3 regions of the Paenibacillus sp. FSL H3-0329 genome follow, and region 2 is predicted to be linked to each of the others. Evidence: predicted binding sites of a transcription regulator. Region 2 holds the regulator's gene; each other region holds the start of a gene.
The links. Region 2 encodes Rex, which represses fermentation and respiration genes when NADH is low (regulators of the CRP and FNR family bind a similar motif). Its sites were predicted from a motif close to TTGTGAAATATTTCACAA; they were not measured.

Region 1 (6,215 bases), 1.9 Mb from region 2:
TTGTTTAATTATGTCATCGACGAAGAGCTTATCTTAAAGCCACTCATGCCTGAGCATGCTAGGCACATATTCGCGTTAGTGGAGCGCTCGCGGGAACGACTTAGGCAATGGCTTCCTTGGGTTGATGCCGTTACGGAACAGGATCACACCCTTAATTTCATTAAAAATGCTATAAAACAAGGCACCGACAATGGCGCCTTCACTGCTGGACTTTGGGTCCGCGGCGAGCTCGCCGGTGTCATTGGGTATCACCAGATTGACTGGCATAACCGTTCCGTAGGGATTGGTTATTGGCTTGGTGATGGCTATGAAGGCAAAGGTTATATGACCAGCGCCTGCCGAGTTCTAGTAGACTACGCACTGCTGGAAATGGAGCTGCAGCGGGTAGAAATTCGCTGCGCGACCGCCAACGTAACTAGCCGGGCAATTCCTGAACGGCTTGGTTTTGTGCTCGAAGGTGTGATCAGACAGGCAGAAAAGCTGCCCGATGGCTACGTGAATCACGCCGTATATGGTTTATTGCGTAGTGAGTGGCAGCTGCTCGGCTAAGTTACGTAAGCAAAGTTAAACAAACACACAAGCAGAAATAAACCTGGCTGGCATACGCCCCCAGGTTTATTTTATTGAGCAGACCAAGATTAGATCTCTGGCATACCCAGCTGTTTTCGAAACTTGTTCCGTACTACGGCTGAGAGGGCTTCCAGCTCCACAAGCTCTGCCAGAGCAGCTTCCTCTTGCAGCCCAACCTGCATTAAATGCAGTACATGCGCCACGGAAGCATTGCTGTCTCCGTTTTCTTTTTTGACAATTGCATCGCCGGTTGAAATCATTCCTTCACGAAGTACACGCAAGTAAAATCCGCTATACCTTGTATCCAGAACTTGAGCCGGAAGATCTGCGGGTCCATGCTTTTGTGAGATTTTGAAGCAAGGATATCTTGGCTGGCTAACCTGAAGCAAAGTGGTGCCTATTTCATATACATCGCCAATACACACCTCTGTCTCCAGCAGACCCGTTGTGGTGATATTTTCTCCGAAAGCCGAGTACTCCAGTTTCTTTCCCAGCTGCTGTTCCCAATAAGGATAGTGCTCAATGGGATAGGCGCACACCGCCTTGTCAGGACCTCCATGATGTTTAAGATCTGCCTGACCATCTCCAACAAATCCATTGGTATGCAGCCGAACCGATCCTTCTACAGGCGTTTTATAAATTCCGGTCTCCAAAGGTTTTCCCCGATAATCCACCGTCACCGGCCGACCGACATTAAGCGAGACGATCTCCATATCCATTTCCTCCTGTCAGCATACAGCTCATAAATATCTCATCCACATAACGGCCGCCAAGATAAAACTCCTCCCGCAGACGTCCCTCTTCCACAAAACCGCATTTCCGGTAAAAAGAAATCGCTGATTCATTACAGGATAATACACGCAGGCGAAGCTTACGAATAGCATGCGCCGCAGCATGTTCCTTAATGGCTTCCATGAGCTGCCGGCCGATGCCTAAACGTTGATAGTTCGGATGAACAGCAATATTAACCTCGCACACATGCCGGTTGCTCTCCATTCTACTAGGGCAGCCAAACCCGACATATCCGCATAGCTTGTCATCTTGCAGCGCTACGAGCTGAGAGCCCGGAGGAGCATTCAGCAAGAAATCCTCTTGTGAGCGCCACAACATAGGTCCCGGGCTAGTGTCCTCTGTCCAAATCAGATGGTCCAGATCAATCAGTTCTCGCACGTCTTTAATCTCTGATGGTCTAATAGTTAACCTTGCCTTGTTGATTTGTTTCATAAGATGTACACCCCTTGCCTTGCACCTCTATAGAATTCACAGCAGATGTTGGAATCCACTGTGTATAGTTATCTTACGGACCGCTCTAACGAATGGCCTTTACGATTGACTAAAGAATGGATGACGAAAAATCCTACAGACAGCAGCGCCATCGCACAGGCCAGCCAGGCTGTTGGTGCCAAACCACCGCTATCATACAGTCTGCCCATGAAGTAAGGGCCAATGACTCTCCCGACTGCACCAATCCCTCCGCTTAGTCCCAAATAAAATGGTGCGCTGCGCCCCGCATGATCCGAGATAAAGGATGGCATCGCTGGAGAAATCAGCATTTCTCCCAGTGTAGCAAGCACCATTCCGAGCACTAAGCCAGGATAATTAGGCATCCACAAAAGAAACGCATAGCCACCCAAATAAAACAGGGCACTTGCAGTCATTTGCGCCGTTGAGGTAGACGCGAACCAGCGCTTAATCATTGTTACCAATGGCTGAGCTGCAAAAATCAAAATACCGTTCAGTGTCCAGAGAAAACCATAAGTTTTCTTAGGCCAGCCCTCTGAAATAATGAACGGAGATACCCCTGTATTCCAGATAGAGTTACCGAGAAGCAGGAACAAAGAACCGATCCCCATATAAAGATAAATACGAGTATGCCCCATTAGCTTCCACGTGGATTGTTTCTCTGGTTCATTCTTCTGATGCCCCATTACCTCATGCGCAGGTTCTCCACCGATTTTCTTCAGATATATAAAAAAGAAACCCGCAAATACCGCCGAAGTTACACCATTCATTACAAAGCTTAGCATATAGGAAATATCGGCCAAAAAACCACTTAATGCCGTACCCAGTGCTACACCAATATTATTGGCGACATAAATAACATTAAACAGCTCACCACGCTGCTTCGTGAAACGAAAGCCGATAAATGCCTGAATGGCAGGTAATGATAAGGAATTAAATAATCCTACCAGTCCCATTGCAACCATAAATAACGTCCAGTTGTTACTAGCTGCCGGCAAGGTGAACAGTGCCAAAGCATTCATGGCGAGCGCTCCGACAATCAGCCGGTTAACGCCTACCTTATGATAGAGTGAGCCCCCGAGTAGTTGACCCACGATCCCACCAACCGATTGAATAAGAATCACCAGTCCAGCATCTGACATGCTGCGTCCAAGCTCATCAAATACATACATCGTAACGAGCGGCCACATCAGCGCACTACCTGTTGCATTAATTAGGCTGGCAATTAGAAATATTTTCACTTCTTTTGGATATGCCTGTAAAAACTTCATAAGTAGTGTACATCCCCTGTTATATATGTGTCATTAATTCATCCAGTATTATCCCAAAACAGGGTTATGAGCAAGCATACACATTGACGTTTTATCGCGATAAAGTACGCATGAAATCTAGAGAATAAAACGCACATATCGCATGAATTATCCCGTCTCCCTTGGGGTTCACGTCCGCAGCCCTTCCTAGCTCTAATATCTATTCTTATTTTAAAGCCGTGGCTGTCGTCCGTAAAGCAAACTAAACAAGAAGAAACTGATTCGCTTTTAGAAAGACGGGGTAATAGAGCCTAGAAACACTCCCCCTTCAAAATTCGCCGTGATCCGATTTCGTTCCCCCGAGCGCGGATATATCACGGCGGATTTTTTTGTGTCTACATAACAAAAAGCACCCCTAAAACATTAACGCCACCAATAAGGCAGACCTTGAATGTTCTATGGAGTGCTCTATAAGACGAGCTTAAGCGTGTTTTTTGACACTGCTGCCGGACATGCTATCTACGGATTGAATAGCCGTAGGTGCTTTACGCAAGTATGCCATCCAATAGGCAGCTGCGACAAATATTGCTCCACCCGTTAGATTGCCGAGCCAGACGGGAACAAAGTTAGTGAAGTATTGCCCCCATGAATAGTAACCTTCAAAAATAGCTGCTGGAATTAGGAACATGTTAGCTACAACGTGCTGGAATCCGATCGCAACAAAGGCCATCGTTGGGAACCAAATACCAAGGATTTTGCCGCTGAAGTTATCTGCTCCATAGGAGAGCCACACTGCCAGCGCAACGAGCCAGTTACAGCCGATACCCGAAACAAATGCCGGAAAGAATTCTGCATCGATTTTATGACCAGCCATATCCACCAATTTCTCTAAATACACACCCTCTGAAGTTAAACCCACCACATGACCGAAGAAATAAGCTACAAATAATGCCCCTGCCAGATTACTAATCGTAATGAGCAAAAGATTCTTCACAACTTCCCAAAAAGAAATCTTCTTAGCCATAAAAGCGAGCGGCACGGCCATCATATTCCCTGTCAGCAGTTCTCCACCCGCAAGGAGTACCATGATCAGCCCAACGGGGAAGACTGCTGCCCCGATAAAGTTAGCAATGGAACCCCATTCCTGTGGTGCGCCAGCAATGACGCGAATATCCAATAAAAACCCGAGCGCAATAAACGCTCCTCCCAAAAAGCCCAGAATAAGTACGGTACTTAGCGGATTATGAGCTTTTTTTATGCCGTTCTCTACAGTTACTTCGGCAATTTGCTGCGGTTTGCTATAAGCCATGGTTCCTATCTCCTTCATCTATTTACTTCAAATTTGTTCCTTTATGACCATTGTAGCGTGTCGTAAAACACATTAACGTGATAATTATCACTTTGAGAAAACTAAGTGAAAGTTTTCACTGACATGTCAAATTTACTGCGACCTGTGCACAAATAGAAGTTTATGTATGACCGACTAAGCCAGCATATCTTGTTTCGTTGGATTACATTTGAGCGTACGCAGCAGCTATCGGACACAGTTGTCCTTATATGCAGCTATATCTCACTGTAGCTATACCTCGCTATCGGACATCGGACTCAGTTGACCCTATTCGTAGCATTTGAGCACATTTGGCTCGCTATCGGACCCCATAGTCGCTATTGCCACCAAAAACACAATAGTTGCACCTCATTTTATGTAATAGCTGCATTGGAGTCCGAAATCACACTCAAAAAGCGATTAATTGCTAAATAGCGGCTTCTGAGTCCGAAAGCTTCTGCGGTGGGCGTTGACTCAGCACGATCGGACTCAGATGACCCTAACCGTAGCTTCTGAACACATTTGGCTTACTATCGGACATCGGACTCAGATGACCCTATTGGTAGCATTTGAGCACATTTGGCTCGCTATCGAACCCCATAGTCGCTATTGCCACCAAAAACACACTAGCTGTACCTCATTCTATGTAATAGCTGCATTGGAGTCCGAAATCACGCTTAATAGGCGATTAATTACCAAATAGCGGCTTCTGGGTCCGATAGCTTCTGCGGTGGGCGTTGACTCAGCACGATCGGACTCAGATGACCTTATTCGTAACTTTCGAGCACATTTGACTTGCCATCGGACCCCATAGTCGCTATTGCCACCAAAAACACACTAGTTGTACCTCATTTTATGCAATAGCTGCATTGGAGTCCGAAATCATACTCAAACAGCGATTATTTGCTATATAGCGGCTTCTGAGTCTGAAAACTTCTAAGGAGGGCGGTGATTCAGCACGATCGGACTCAGATGACCTTATACGTAACTTTTGAGCACATTTGGCTTGCTATCGGACATCGGACTCAAATGACCTTAACTGTAACTTTCGAGCACATTTGGCTCGCTACCATCGCCGAAGCCATTGGATTCTACCTACCTATGCAGCTAATCATTCTGCACCTAACAAAAAAAGCAGCAACCCTCCCGTTACAGGAGAATCGCTGCTTTTCTAGCTTTATAAGGTTATCTTTTTCGTCGATAAATCACTCAGAAACAATCGTTTCTTTTTAAAATGTTACAGCCTCTTTGCTTGGTACTGTTGTCGGCAGCGCTTGAAGACCCACTGTATTCAGGAAGTTCCAAGGTTTGTTGTAATGCGGTTGGAAGAAGAAATCGATAAAGGCTAGTTGGTCGATTGTCATTTGATTTTGAATACATACAGACACTGTGTTGATCGATTGCGTCAGATCCATCTTGGACATAATTTGAGCCCCGAGAATACGGCGTGTGGCGCGATCAAACACTACTTTTAACTGAACCTGCTCAAAGGTGGGCATAAATTCTGGACGGTAGTTATCAATAATCATGGCGGTTTCCACGTCCATTCCTTCAGCCTTAGCTCCTTCTTCAGTAAGCCCTGTTGCAGCGATATTATCTTCATAAATCTTAATGCCCGAAGTCCCTTGTGTACCCATATAAGGAATGGTCTCTGTTACCAAGTTGCGTGCAACTAAGGTTCCCATCCGCACAGCATTGGTTGCCAGTGGGATATAGGCGTGTTTGCCTGTAGGGTTGTAGTGAATCGCACAGCTGTCGCCCGCGGCATATACATCTGGGCAGCTAGTCTGCATATAGTTATTGACCACAATGGCACCATTAGGCAG
Region 2 (6,215 bases):
CAAAGATGACAAAATATAAAGCTCAGTATAATAATTTATAGCTACTTGAGAGCTCATCAGAGAGACTGAAGTCTCTTATTGCTGTTCTAATTACAAGTAGTAGTATATCACAGGTGTATATACTAATTTCAAAATAAATGTGAATATATTTAAAATTTAATTTTTTAAATATTTCCATCAATACCAAATATATTCCTCGTTTTCGACAAAATCGGCCTTGATTTTTAATCAATCGGCCTATTTTTGTATGTGAATTTAAGAGAATATTCGGTGATAACCACCCATTCAGTATATCACTTAGTATATCACTTTTGTACATCAAATAAATGTAAACAAGCGAACTTATAATAAGTTCGCTTGTTTACATTGCCACCCTTAATTTCCTTATGTTCGGCTTAACTTTTAGGTAAACTGTAACCTTCACCCATTCGGGACCCATCCGAAAACCGATAAAATTGATAATAATACCGACCGCTCTGTTTATAAAAAAGCTGCCAAGCATACTCTCCGTTATATACTCCCGGCAGCAAGCGTTCAATCGTTATGTCCGGAAGATCAGCTTTGATAATGCCGCGTATTTGGGCTTCTGAGGTTCCTTTACTTAGTTCCTCAGCAAACACTGCGTCGTCGCCTTCAGCAAATTTTCCATCTACCGTAAAGCGGACCCAGACCATAAGAGCAGTCCCGGCTTCATTTTTTCCTGTTAAAACCCAGTACACTGCATTTTCATCCCAAACCGATTTTTGTGCTTTGGTTACCTCTGTTAGACCCGCTCTGGTTTTGGCAACATCCTTGGCGATATCCTGCTCGTTCCATTGATCTTTCATAATATAGGCATAGAACTGGATAAGTCCAAACCCCAGGAGCAGAATCAGAACTGACCCCAGGAGGATCCATTTTTTCCTTTTCTTCAAGGTACAGCTCCCTTTCTAGTAATATATCTTTTTTGATTATATAACACACCCGCGTGTTTATCCAAAATTTCATAATTTTCTAGCTTTCCCAGCCTTTAAAATGTACAAAAGGCCGCAACTTTTGCTAAAAGCAAAAAGTCGCAGCCTATTATTTATTCGTTATTATCCAGACTTAACGCTTCAATAAACCTTCGAAGGCTTCTTGCGCTTTACGCCGGATAGCTTCCTCATCCAGGGTTAAGCATTGCCCATGCTTGATGACCTGTTTACCATTCACCCACACATGCTCAACATCCTTAGCGCTAGCAGAGTAAACTGCATGAGACAACAGATCTGTGTGTGGCAGCAAATGCGGCTGATCTATATCAATTGCAATGAAATCAGCTTTCATCCCAACAGCAAGTCTACCTACATTATTTAAAAAGATGGACTGGGCGCCATATTCTGTAGCCATACGTAGAGCTTCTGGAGCTGGAACAGCCGTTGGATCACCGCTGACACCCTTATGAATGAGAGCTGCAAGCCGCATCTCTTCAAACATATCCAAGTTATTGTTGCTGGCCGCGCCATCCGTGCCAAGAGACACCTTCACACCAGCTTTTAGAAGATCAGTAACCCGAGCCACTCCGCTAGCCAGCTTCAAATTACTGCCCGGATTATGAGAGACACCCACATTATGGCGAGCCAAGATCTCAATCTCTTCATCATTTAAATGAACACCATGTGCAACTATCGAGGGACGTGTGAACATTCCAAGCTTCTCTAAGTGAGCTACAGGACGCAACCCGTAATCCGCCACATTTTGTTCCACTTCACGTTTCGTTTCGGACATATGCGTATGCATCGGTAAATCCAGATCATGCGCTGCCTGCACGAACTTAACCAGGAAGTCCGGAGGGCAAGTATAAGGGGCGTGCGGCGAGATCATAGTAGTAATTCTACCGTCCGCCTTTCCATGCCAGTTACGGGCAAAAGAAATCGCTTCCGCAAGCTTGTGATTCTGTACATCCTCTGGACATAACCCGATCACACCACGCATCAATACGGAACGGATACCTGATAACTCAGCTACCTCAGCTACTCGGTCCATATGATCATACATATCGAGGAAGGTCGTAGTTCCACCCTTCAGCATTTCCAATACAGATAAGGAGGTTCCCCAGTATACATCATCACCGGTGAACTTTTCCTCCATCGGCCACATTTTCTCCTGAAGCCACACTTGTAGCGCTAAATCATCTCCATATCCACGCAGCAAAGACATCGCCGCATGACCATGTGTGTTTACAAGTCCAGGCATGAACAGCAGACGACTGCCATCAACCACTTGCACTCCAGCTTCCATCTGAGGCTCTTCTTTTCCTATGTAAGTGATTAAATCATCTTCAATAGTCATATATCCACTCAGAACCGGCTCATCCGTTCCCGGAGTCAGAAAATACCCGCCCTTAATTATCGTTTTATTGCTGTTCATGTTCGCTTTCTTCCTTTCCATCCCGCAAGTAATAAGCAAGACTTTGCAGATCAGTTGTAAAATCAGCTGCATGCACCCGGATATTCGGTGGTGTCTTCAGAATCACAGGGGCAAAGTTCAAAATCGCTTCAATCCCAGAAGAAATGAGAATATCTGCTACATTTTGAGCTTCTGAATCAGGTACGGTAATAATGGCAATGCGAATACCTTGCTCACGAATCGTGCTGCCTAGTTCATCCATTGGTTGCACAGTAAGGGAGTTGATCTTACGTCCAACCTTAGGAGCGTACGAATCAAATATAGCCGTGATTTTCATAGTATCTTTGAGATATGCATTGTAATTAGACAAGGCATGTCCGAGATTACCTGCCCCTACTAAAGCTACATTAAGCTGTTGATCCAGCTTCAGAATATGACGGATTTTCTCAATAAGATACGTTACATCATAGCCGATACCTTTTCTGCCGAAGTCACCAAAATACGCTAAATCCTTACGAATCTGTGCGGGATTAAGATCAAGCTTTTGTCCAAGTTCCTGAGAGGAAACTGTTAATATTTCGCGATTCTGGAGATCATTCAAAAAACGCAAATACACAGGTAGTCTGCGAACAACGGCTTCTGATATTTTATCCGATTTCATATTTTTCCTCCTAAAAATAGTAATGTTCTTGTGAAAATCCATATTCAAACGTATACCTCTCCTTATTAAGGGCGGTACTGTAACTTACCGCCCTTAAGGATAAGGAGGAGCTAAACTGAAGACGAGCATTTTAAGAAGCGCCGCCATCCTCTAGCCATTCCGCTATGCGGGGGACCATTTGATCAGTCAGCATATGCTCCATTTTGGGACCAGGCAATGAATAAAGGAAATACTTCCCGTAATGAGATTCAATAACCCTTGTATCATAAACAATAACTATTCCGCGATCCTGCGCCGTGCGAACCAGTCTTCCGAATCCCTGCTTAAAACGAATAACCGCTTGAGGAACAGATAATTTCATGAACGGATTCTTCTTCTGGGCCTGCAATAACTCCGACTTCGCTTCCGCCAACGGGTGATTCGGTGGTTGAAACGGAAGTCTCACGATGGCCAGGCAAGTCAGTGCTTCACCTGGAATATCTACACCTTCCCAGAAGCTGCTCGTCCCCAGCAGAACGGATGCTGCACTGTCCTGAAAGCGGCGGATCAGCTTGCTCCGGCTGCCACCTTCCACGCCTTGACCAAGCACCGTAATCTCTTGTGAGGCCAAAGCCTCTTTAAGCGGATCATATACCTGACGCAGCATTTTATAAGAAGTAAACAGAACCAGCATCCGCCCACGTGTTGTTTTGGCAGCTTCTGCTAACGACTGTACGAGTGTATCGACAAATCGAGCATCGCCCACACTGCCCTTCACACTAGGAAAATCACGCGGTATAACTAGCAGCGCCTGCTCGCGATACTTAAAGGGAGATGGAAGGAGTGAGGTCATTAGACGTCCCTCTTCCGCAGCTTCGTTAAGTCCGAGATTATCAATCATAAACTGAAAAGATTTATCTACAGACAGCGTCGCCGAGGTAAGCACGATGCTTTTTTTCTTATCGAAGAACAACTCTTTAAGCTGGCTGCTAACATCCACAGGGACGGCATACATCTGCAGTGATTTGCTGCGGTAATTTCCATTTGCCTCCAGCCAATATACTACATTATCGTCATTCAGCCCCATAAAGAATCTTACTTGCTCACGTATGGAAGCCAAATCCTTAAATAAACCGCTAATATCAGTAACAAGACTGTCTGCTGAGGATTGGCTTTCCTGGTCACGCATCTCATTAAGCATTTTATCACCCTTACGGATGATGTCGCTTAACGTCAGATTCATAGTGTTCTCAAGCGCAACTAATTCATCCCAATCCTTCGGCTTACGGGCGGGAAGCAAACGCATAACCAGTTGTCCCGCTTCCCCTGCTGCCGCATCACTGCGTTCCGGCAAAAGGCTGAACAGCTTGTCGCTGAGTGCATCCCAGGTTTCTTTGACAGTAAGCAGATCCGGGTAGATCCGATCGATGACTCCGCTCCATTCTGAAGCCTCTTCACTGCCTGACGACTGTAAGATCTGGCGCAGAGCAGGAAGCTGTCCGTTTCGGCTATCTTTATACAGTCGCGATAACGTGTGTGCCACAGTGAAATGCTTCATATGCATGCCAAGATGTTTACCAGCCACATCTTCTAAATGATGTGCTTCATCAATTACAAGATGCTCGTAAGCTGGAAGCAGCTGGTGCCCAGCTTTAACATCTGCGAATAGCTTGGAGTGGTTCGTAATGACCACGTCAGCAATCCCAGCTTCATGCTTGGCCCTATGATAATAGCATTTGCGGAACCAAGGACAGGAACGGCCCAGACAGGAATCGGTATCGCTTGCCACCGTCTCCCAGAAATCACCGCCCCGGCCGCTTAAATTCAGCTCTTCATCATCCCCTGATTCACTTTGAGTGAGCCATACGATCATCTGAGCTGCAGTAAGCGCATCTTCCCTTGGGCTTATAAAGTCCTTTTTATTAATTTTATGCTCAAACTTACGCAGACACAAATAATGTCCTCTTCCCTTAAAAATAGCAGCTTTAAACGGAAAAGGAACTACCTGCGTTAACAAAGGGATATCCCGCTCGCGCAATTGGTCCTGCAGATTAATGGTATGAGTGCTGACCATGACTTTTTCATTGGTGCGAACGCTTTGATAAATGGCAGGCAACAAATAACCGAGCGATTTACCGGTTCCTGTGCCCGCTTCGATCAGTAGGTGTTTGTCTTCGGCAAGTGCCGTCATCACCTCATTGATCATAATATCCTGAGCTTCCCGGCTTTCATACTGCGGTAATGTGTCTTTAAGTCGTTTGGTTACTTCGTCCATATAATCAGTAAAAGATAAATTCGCTAGCGGATTCTCAGCATGCTCATCTCTAGGTGGCGCTAACTCCGTCCAGTCTCCTACTGCAAGCGCTAATTGACGATAGAAAGTCAGATCACCTTCGGGCTGTAGCGTCTCCGCTTCCCGCTCTCGCAGCAGACCATCAAAGTACCAGCCCAGATCACTATCCTCTTCGGTAAACAGCTCACAGAGTCTCTGGATCGTAAGCAGCGGCAGCTCGTAGAGCTCCTCCAGACATTTCAACAGCACTAAAGCAGTCGCAAGTGCATCACTATCTGCCTGATGCGGACGATCATGTGTCACTCCAAAATGAGCACTGACAGAGCCTAGCTGATAAGATGTGAGCGAAGGAAAGCAAATTTTCAGAAAATCAATCGTATCCAAAATCCGCCCTTGAAATGGCAAATAACCACAACGATCTAAAGCATTTTGTAAAAAATGGAAGTCGAAAGCGACATTATGCCCTACAAGCACAACATCATCCAAGAGCGGAACAAGCTCCATCATCATCTCATCCAGCTCAGGCGCATCCTTCACATCATCATCGGTAATCCCCGTCAGACCTGTTATAAAAGGAGGAATCGGCGTTCCGGGCTTGACATAGGAACCATATACCCGGGAGATGGACCGGTCTTCTTCTATAATTGCAAGGCCAACCTGGATAATTTCACCCACGGATTGGGTTCCTGTTGTTTCAAAATCAAGCACGGCAAATTTCATTATAATTCTATTCCCTTTCAATTGAGACTCTTAATCAGCATAACAGAAGTTGCGAAAAAAGGCGATGCACACCACTGGTTCAGGGGATGCATCGCTTGAATAGAAATTTCCAAAACCGTTATTCTTTTACAAAAGGGAAACCAGCTGATTTCCAAAATGCAGCTTCCCTCCACGACGGCGGCATACCTCTAAGTT
Region 3 (6,215 bases), 2.4 Mb from region 2:
GAATCCGATCAATAATACGCTGTCCAAATACAATGGCCTCAGATAAAGAATTACTAGCTAAACGGTTAGCGCCATGCAGGCCTGTGGAGGAAACCTCTCCGCAAGCAAACAGACGCGGGACGGTACTCTCTCCATTCAGATCGGTCTTAATCCCCCCCATCATATAATGCGCAGCAGGAGCCACTGGAATCCAATCACTTGTAATATCCAGTCCATAGCCCATACATGTCTCATATATTGTGGGAAACCGATGCTTCACCATCTCTGGAGATTCATGTGTAATATCCAAATAAACGAACGTTGATTTAGTAAGTTCCATTTCACTTACAATAGCTCGCGCTACAATATCCCGCGGGGCTAGTTCAAGCAGGTTATGATAACGCTCCATGAACCGCTCTCCATTAATATTGCGCAAGACTGCTCCTTCCCCACGCACAGCTTCGGAGATTAAAAATCTAGGAGCTCCTGGGTAACTAAGTGCTGTAGGATGAAATTGAATAAATTCCATATCTCGTATATGAGCACCAGCGCGATAGGCGATCGCTACACCATCTCCTGTAGCTACCTCAGGGTTGGTAGTGTATCGATATAATTGTCCTGCTCCACCAGAGCACAAAATGGTCGCATCCCCTTGCAGGAACAACCGTCCACCACCGGGCCGCTGCAATAATGCGCCTACACATTCGCCACCTTCAGTGATGAGATCGATAACATAATGATCATCCCAGACCTCAATATTCTCATGTTCCGCTACCTGTTCCGCCAATGCACGAACAATCTCATAACCGGTAGCATCCCCATTAGCATGCAAAATACGGCGGTGGCTGTGCGCTCCTTCCTGAGTCAAAGCCAGTACCCCATCTTCCTTATCAAACAGAGTTCCTAAGCGAATTAACTCATGAACGCCTTCCGGCCCTTCATTAACAAGTGCATCGACAGCTGTTGAGGAGCAAAGACCTGCTCCGGCCATTAAGGTATCCTGCCGGTGGTAAGCAGGGGAATCATCCTCAGCTATAACAGCTGCGATCCCCCCCTGTGCATAGCGAGTATTACTTTCCATTACTGATTTCTTTGTGATCATTATGACACGCCGATCTTCACTGGCTTTAATAGCCGTGAATAATCCGGCAATCCCTGAACCAATAACAATACAATCTGTCTTTACCGTAGGAATATCCCGAAGATCAAAATCAACCAAATATTGTGGAATCATGACCGCTTTTCACCTGTTTCAACGAAAGAGTAGCGCATGCTACCGGACTTGTAGCATGCGCTCTAGGGATGTTCTGGCTTTGTCGGCGACAGCAGGCGGTACATAGATTTGTGGCTTCATCGTCTCCAGGCATTTCACCAGTTTTTTTAGATTATTAACTTTCATATTAGGACAAACAAGAAATTTGGTAGCAAAATGGAATTCTTTATCTGGACTATCCTTACGAAGCTGATATCCGGTACCATCTTCCGTTCCAACGATAAATTGCTTACGATCCGATTTCCGGCAATACTCCAGAATTGATGTAGTGCTGCCTACATAGTCACCCATGGCCACTACTTCAGGACGACACTCTGGATGAACTACAAATTCCGCATCTGGATATTTTGCTCTCATTTCTACTACATCTTTGACGGTCAACATGTCGTGAGTGTTGCAATAGCCTTCCCAAATAATCAGCTTCTTGCCCGTCTGATCTTGTACATATTGACCAAGATTCTTATCTGGGACCCAAATAATCTCTTCAGCATCAAGGGATTCGATTACTTTCACAGCATTAGCTGAGGTACAACAAATATCGGTTTCTGCTTTAATCTCGGCAGACGAGTTGATATAAGTGACTACTTTAGCATTTGGATGTTGAGCTTTAAGCTTACGCAAACCGTCTACATTGACCATATCTGCCATTGGACAGCCTGCACGTTCATCAGGAATAAGGACGGTTTTGTTCGGGGCTAGAATTTTTGCACTTTCCCCCATGAAATGAACACCGCAGAATACAATAACTTCCGCATCTGTCTCTGCAGCCTTCTGAGCGAGTAAAAAAGAGTCGCCCCGGAAATCGGCAACCTCCTGAATTTCATCACGCTGATAATAATGAGCTAAAATGATTGCGTTTCGTTCCTTTTTAAGCTGTTCAAGACGTATACGAAGTTCTCGATTCTGTTCCTGCTTGCGCTCAAGCGCCAGAGCTTCCACCGATTGTTCTCCCCCTTAAATCCTCGCGGCTTTTCGCCGACATGATGTTATCAAATGGCATGCGCCATCATGGTGAAAAAATGAACATGCTGATATAAATAGTAAGTAATATTAATCACTAATGTACACAACGTTCCAGCCCCTGTCAATGTAACTGGACAGGCTTTAAGGCATAGAATCCCTTAAAAATTAAAATAAAAAATCCGGAGAACAGTTACGTTCTCCGGATAAATTTACATCATATGAATGGTGGACCCAATTAGGTAAGGCTAGTGCCCCCACCTTTGTTGTCATCATCGGAACCGTCATTACCCTCAGAATCAGGGTTATTCGGGATATCCTTTGATAAGTCAGGAAGTGTGGACTGTTCGTCCTCAGGCTTGCCTTGAATGCGAACTCGCACATCACCGATATTGTCGATGACAGGCTCGCCAACTTCATGGGCAACACCTTCGCCACCCTCTGGTTTACCATCCTCGGAAAGGAATCCTTGTTCAATCAGTTGTGTGATCTGATCAAGCTCAAGTGTTTCTTTCTCAAGTAATGTATTGGCAATCAAGTGCATTTCTTTGGAGTGTTTGATCAACAGATCTTTACAACGTTCGTAACTCGAAGTAATAAAGTTCTGCATTTCCTGATCAATCTCATAAGCAATGGAGTCACTGTAATTCTGTTCATGCCCAATATCACGACCTAAGAATACTTGACCTTGAGAAGATCCGAACTGCATAGGTCCAAGCTTATCGCTCATACCGTACTCCATAATCATGGCACGCACGATGCGCGTAGCCTGTTGGAAGTCACTGTATGCACCCGTACCGATCTCACCAATAAACAATTCTTCGGCAACACGTCCACCAAGTAATCCAGTAACCTTATCTAAAAGCTCCTGCTTGGTAACGATCATCCGATCTTCCTTCGGAAGCATAATAACGTATCCGCCTGCACGTCCGCGTGGGATAATAGTAACTTTATGCACCATATCGGCGTGCTCAAGGAAGTAACCAGCAATAGTATGGCCTGCTTCATGATAAGCTACAATACGTTTCTCGCGGTCACTGATCACACGGCTGCGTTTCTCAGTACCTACGATAACACGGTCAATAGCTTCATCCACTTCAATCATGGAAATATCTTTACGGTTACGGCGTGCAGCTAGCAAAGCTGCCTCATTCAGCAGATTCTCCAAATCAGCACCTGTGAATCCGGTTGTGCGTTTAGCAACAACATCCAGTCTTACATCTTTCGTAAGCGGTTTGTTACGAGCGTGCACCTTAAGTACAGCTTCACGGCCTTTCACATCAGGACGGTCAACCGTAATTTGACGGTCAAAACGTCCTGGACGAAGCAATGCCGGATCAAGTATATCAGCGCGGTTAGTCGCCGCTACAATAATAATGCCTTCGTTACCACCGAATCCATCCATCTCAACCAGCAATTGGTTAAGCGTCTGCTCACGCTCGTCATGTCCGCCACCAAGACCGGCACCACGCTGACGACCCACAGCATCAATTTCATCAATGAAGATAATACATGGAGCATTCTTCTTAGCATTCTCGAACAAATCACGTACCCGAGAAGCACCGACACCCACGAACATTTCCACAAAGTCAGAACCGGAAATACTAAAGAAAGGAACGCCAGCTTCACCTGCTACCGCACGGGCAAGCAATGTTTTACCTGTTCCCGGAGGACCTACAAGCAATACGCCCTTAGGAATACGTGCGCCGACAGCTGCAAATTTGCGTGGATCTTTCAGGAACTCAACGACTTCGACAAGCTCTTGCTTCTCTTCGTCCGCCCCTGCAACATCCTCAAAGCTGATTTTCTTCTTCTCTTCATTATATAACCGAGCCTTGCTCTTGCCGAAATTCATGACTTTACCGCCGCCACCTTGCGCCTGATTAAACAGGAAGAAGAACAAGATGAACATAATTACCAGTGGGATAATTGAAGAAAGGAATGTCAGCCAAATGCTGGTACCTTCCATTTTCTTCTGAGTTAATTCAATCCCATTAACATCACTGGCTTGAATCAGTTCATTGATAGCGGCATCTGTAGGAGGAATATATGTGGAGAAGCTTTTCGATTTAGTATCGGCAGGCAGCTCTCTATACTCGCCTGTGACCAGAAAGGCATTACCCTCAAACTGAACCGTCAAATCCTTCACATTGTTGTTCTTGATCTCCTGCCGTAACTCGTCGTATCTAGGGAAATCGGCGGCTTCATTTCCATTGCTCACAAACTGGACAATACCCACCACGACTAAAAATAAAATCAAATAAAAACCAGAATTCCGGATGAACCGATTCATCCCCTACCTCCTCTCACAACACTCAAGTTATTGTACCATAGCCTCTTGGGACACCTCAAATAAAGGAAGTTGTGGGTATCCGATCCGTATGATCGAGGCAGTCCTTAGTTCAATTGGAATAAATCTCAGGTTTCAGTACTCCAACATATGGGAGGTTCCGATACCGCTCGGCATAATCCAATCCGTAGCCTACTACAAATTCGTCAGGTAACACGAAGCCTGTGTAGCTGGCTTCAAGATTAACAGTGCGGCCTGATGGTTTATCAAACAAGGTAACCACAGAGATAGTAGCAGCATTCCGGTTGCGGAGCAACTCAATTAAATAGCTGAGTGTAAGACCACTGTCAATAATATCTTCAACGATCAAGATATCGCGGCCTTCTACCGATACATCCAAATCCTTAATAATTTTGACTACTCCAGAGGACTTGGTGGATGCTCCATAGCTGGACACTGCCATGAAATCCATCTCAACAGGTACTGTAATGGCTTTAACCAAATCTGCCATAAATATAAACGCACCTTTTAGTACACAAATGACTAAAGGGGTACGACCTGCGTATTCTTCGCTCAGTGTTCGACCGAGCTCCTTAATTTTCTGCTGAAGTTCCTCTTCGGTGATCAATACTTCTTGAATATCGTTTTGCAACTTGCGAAACCTCCTAAGTTATACTATGAAAGACTTACTTCGACCATTACGTTTCTTCGCGGTCATCCAGCTCTGCCAGAGACAATAGAAGTACGGAGGTCGTGTGCCGCCCTACTGCGGCATGCATCGAGCGTCTTACGCCCGGAATCCAGACGATATTGCCCAAACCATCACAAACGAGGGGAATCAATGACCGTTCGGAAGCAGGTATTTTATCATCAATATAAATATCTTTTACCTTTTTGCTTCCGTTTAATCCCATGATCCTTATGGTATCTCCAGGCAATCGGGATCGTATCGTCAGTGGAAAGACCAGTTCATCACGGTCAAACCAAGCCGACATCTTCCCATAATCCTCCCCCTGTACAAAAAAGTTTTCTCTCTCCAGTACCGCCATCGACATCACCTTACCTATTTCCTCCAATTTAAGCTTAGAGTCCGGTAAAAACAGACGATATGTATAGCTTGCCTGTGGCGTCGTGGGCTTGGACGAGAACAAGATACTATCATATTGCCGCACACAAGTCAGGCCTCCACCCAAATCCAAGCTCCAGGTGGTGGGATAGCTCTGCAGCGTTCCCCGACGTACAGTTTCGATCTTGGGGAAATCAAGGGCAGATAAATCCGCCGACAGATAATTTAATATTAGTTTAATCAAACGCCGTTGTAAAGCGGAGGGTATGGCAGCAAATGAAGCTCTGTTAAAGGTGTATTTCCCATCCCCTTCCGAAACTAGCTCTTCAAAGCATTTTGCCGCAGACGTCTCCATATACTCATCTTCAGCTCCCGCAATTTCCGCAAGCTGTACGAGGGATTGCTTCACTCTGCCATTATACTTTTCCAGAAAAGGAAGAACTTCCAAACGAATGGCATTCCGCTTGTATTTCGTCAGCAGATTGGTGGCATCCTCAGCATAAGTGAAACCTTCATTTTGGCATAACCCTAAAAGTGCTGTTTTGTTAATACGTAGGAATGGGCGAATGAGTTCCACCTTTTTTTCTGTTCTTTTCCACTTGATACCCGACAGTCCAGATAAGCCACTTCCGCGTAATAGACGCATA

Region 1: a site for Rex is predicted at 4,475-4,492, ahead of NSQ66_RS28675 (formate/nitrite transporter family protein). Genes of this name have one in related genera too.
Region 3: a site for Rex is predicted at 2,262-2,279, ahead of nadA (quinolinate synthase NadA). Genes of this name have one in related genera too.

Annotation. Positions count from the first base shown of each region.
Region 1 is NZ_CP150150.1:6,484,108-6,490,322, forward strand. It holds gene NSQ66_RS28655 (GNAT family protein) at 1-549, shown strand; gene NSQ66_RS28660 (MOSC domain-containing protein) at 639-1,283, opposite strand; gene NSQ66_RS28665 (GNAT family N-acetyltransferase) at 1,264-1,794, opposite strand; gene NSQ66_RS28670 (MFS transporter) at 1,863-3,083, opposite strand; gene NSQ66_RS28675 (formate/nitrite transporter family protein) at 3,544-4,371, opposite strand; gene NSQ66_RS28680 (FAD-dependent oxidoreductase) at 5,619-6,215, opposite strand, start outside.
Region 2 is NZ_CP150150.1:4,561,002-4,567,216, forward strand. It holds gene NSQ66_RS20150 (DUF5590 domain-containing protein) at 396-914, opposite strand; gene NSQ66_RS20155 (amidohydrolase) at 1,087-2,388, opposite strand; gene NSQ66_RS20160 (redox-sensing transcriptional repressor Rex) at 2,375-3,028, opposite strand; gene dinG (ATP-dependent DNA helicase DinG) at 3,159-6,020, opposite strand; gene NSQ66_RS20170 (hypothetical protein) at 6,147-6,215, opposite strand, start outside.
Region 3 is NZ_CP150150.1:70,895-77,109, reverse strand. It holds gene nadB (L-aspartate oxidase) at 1-1,213, opposite strand, end outside; gene nadA (quinolinate synthase NadA) at 1,253-2,191, opposite strand; gene ftsH (ATP-dependent zinc metalloprotease FtsH) at 2,451-4,505, opposite strand; gene hpt (hypoxanthine phosphoribosyltransferase) at 4,615-5,154, opposite strand; gene tilS (tRNA lysidine(34) synthetase TilS) at 5,201-6,215, opposite strand, start outside.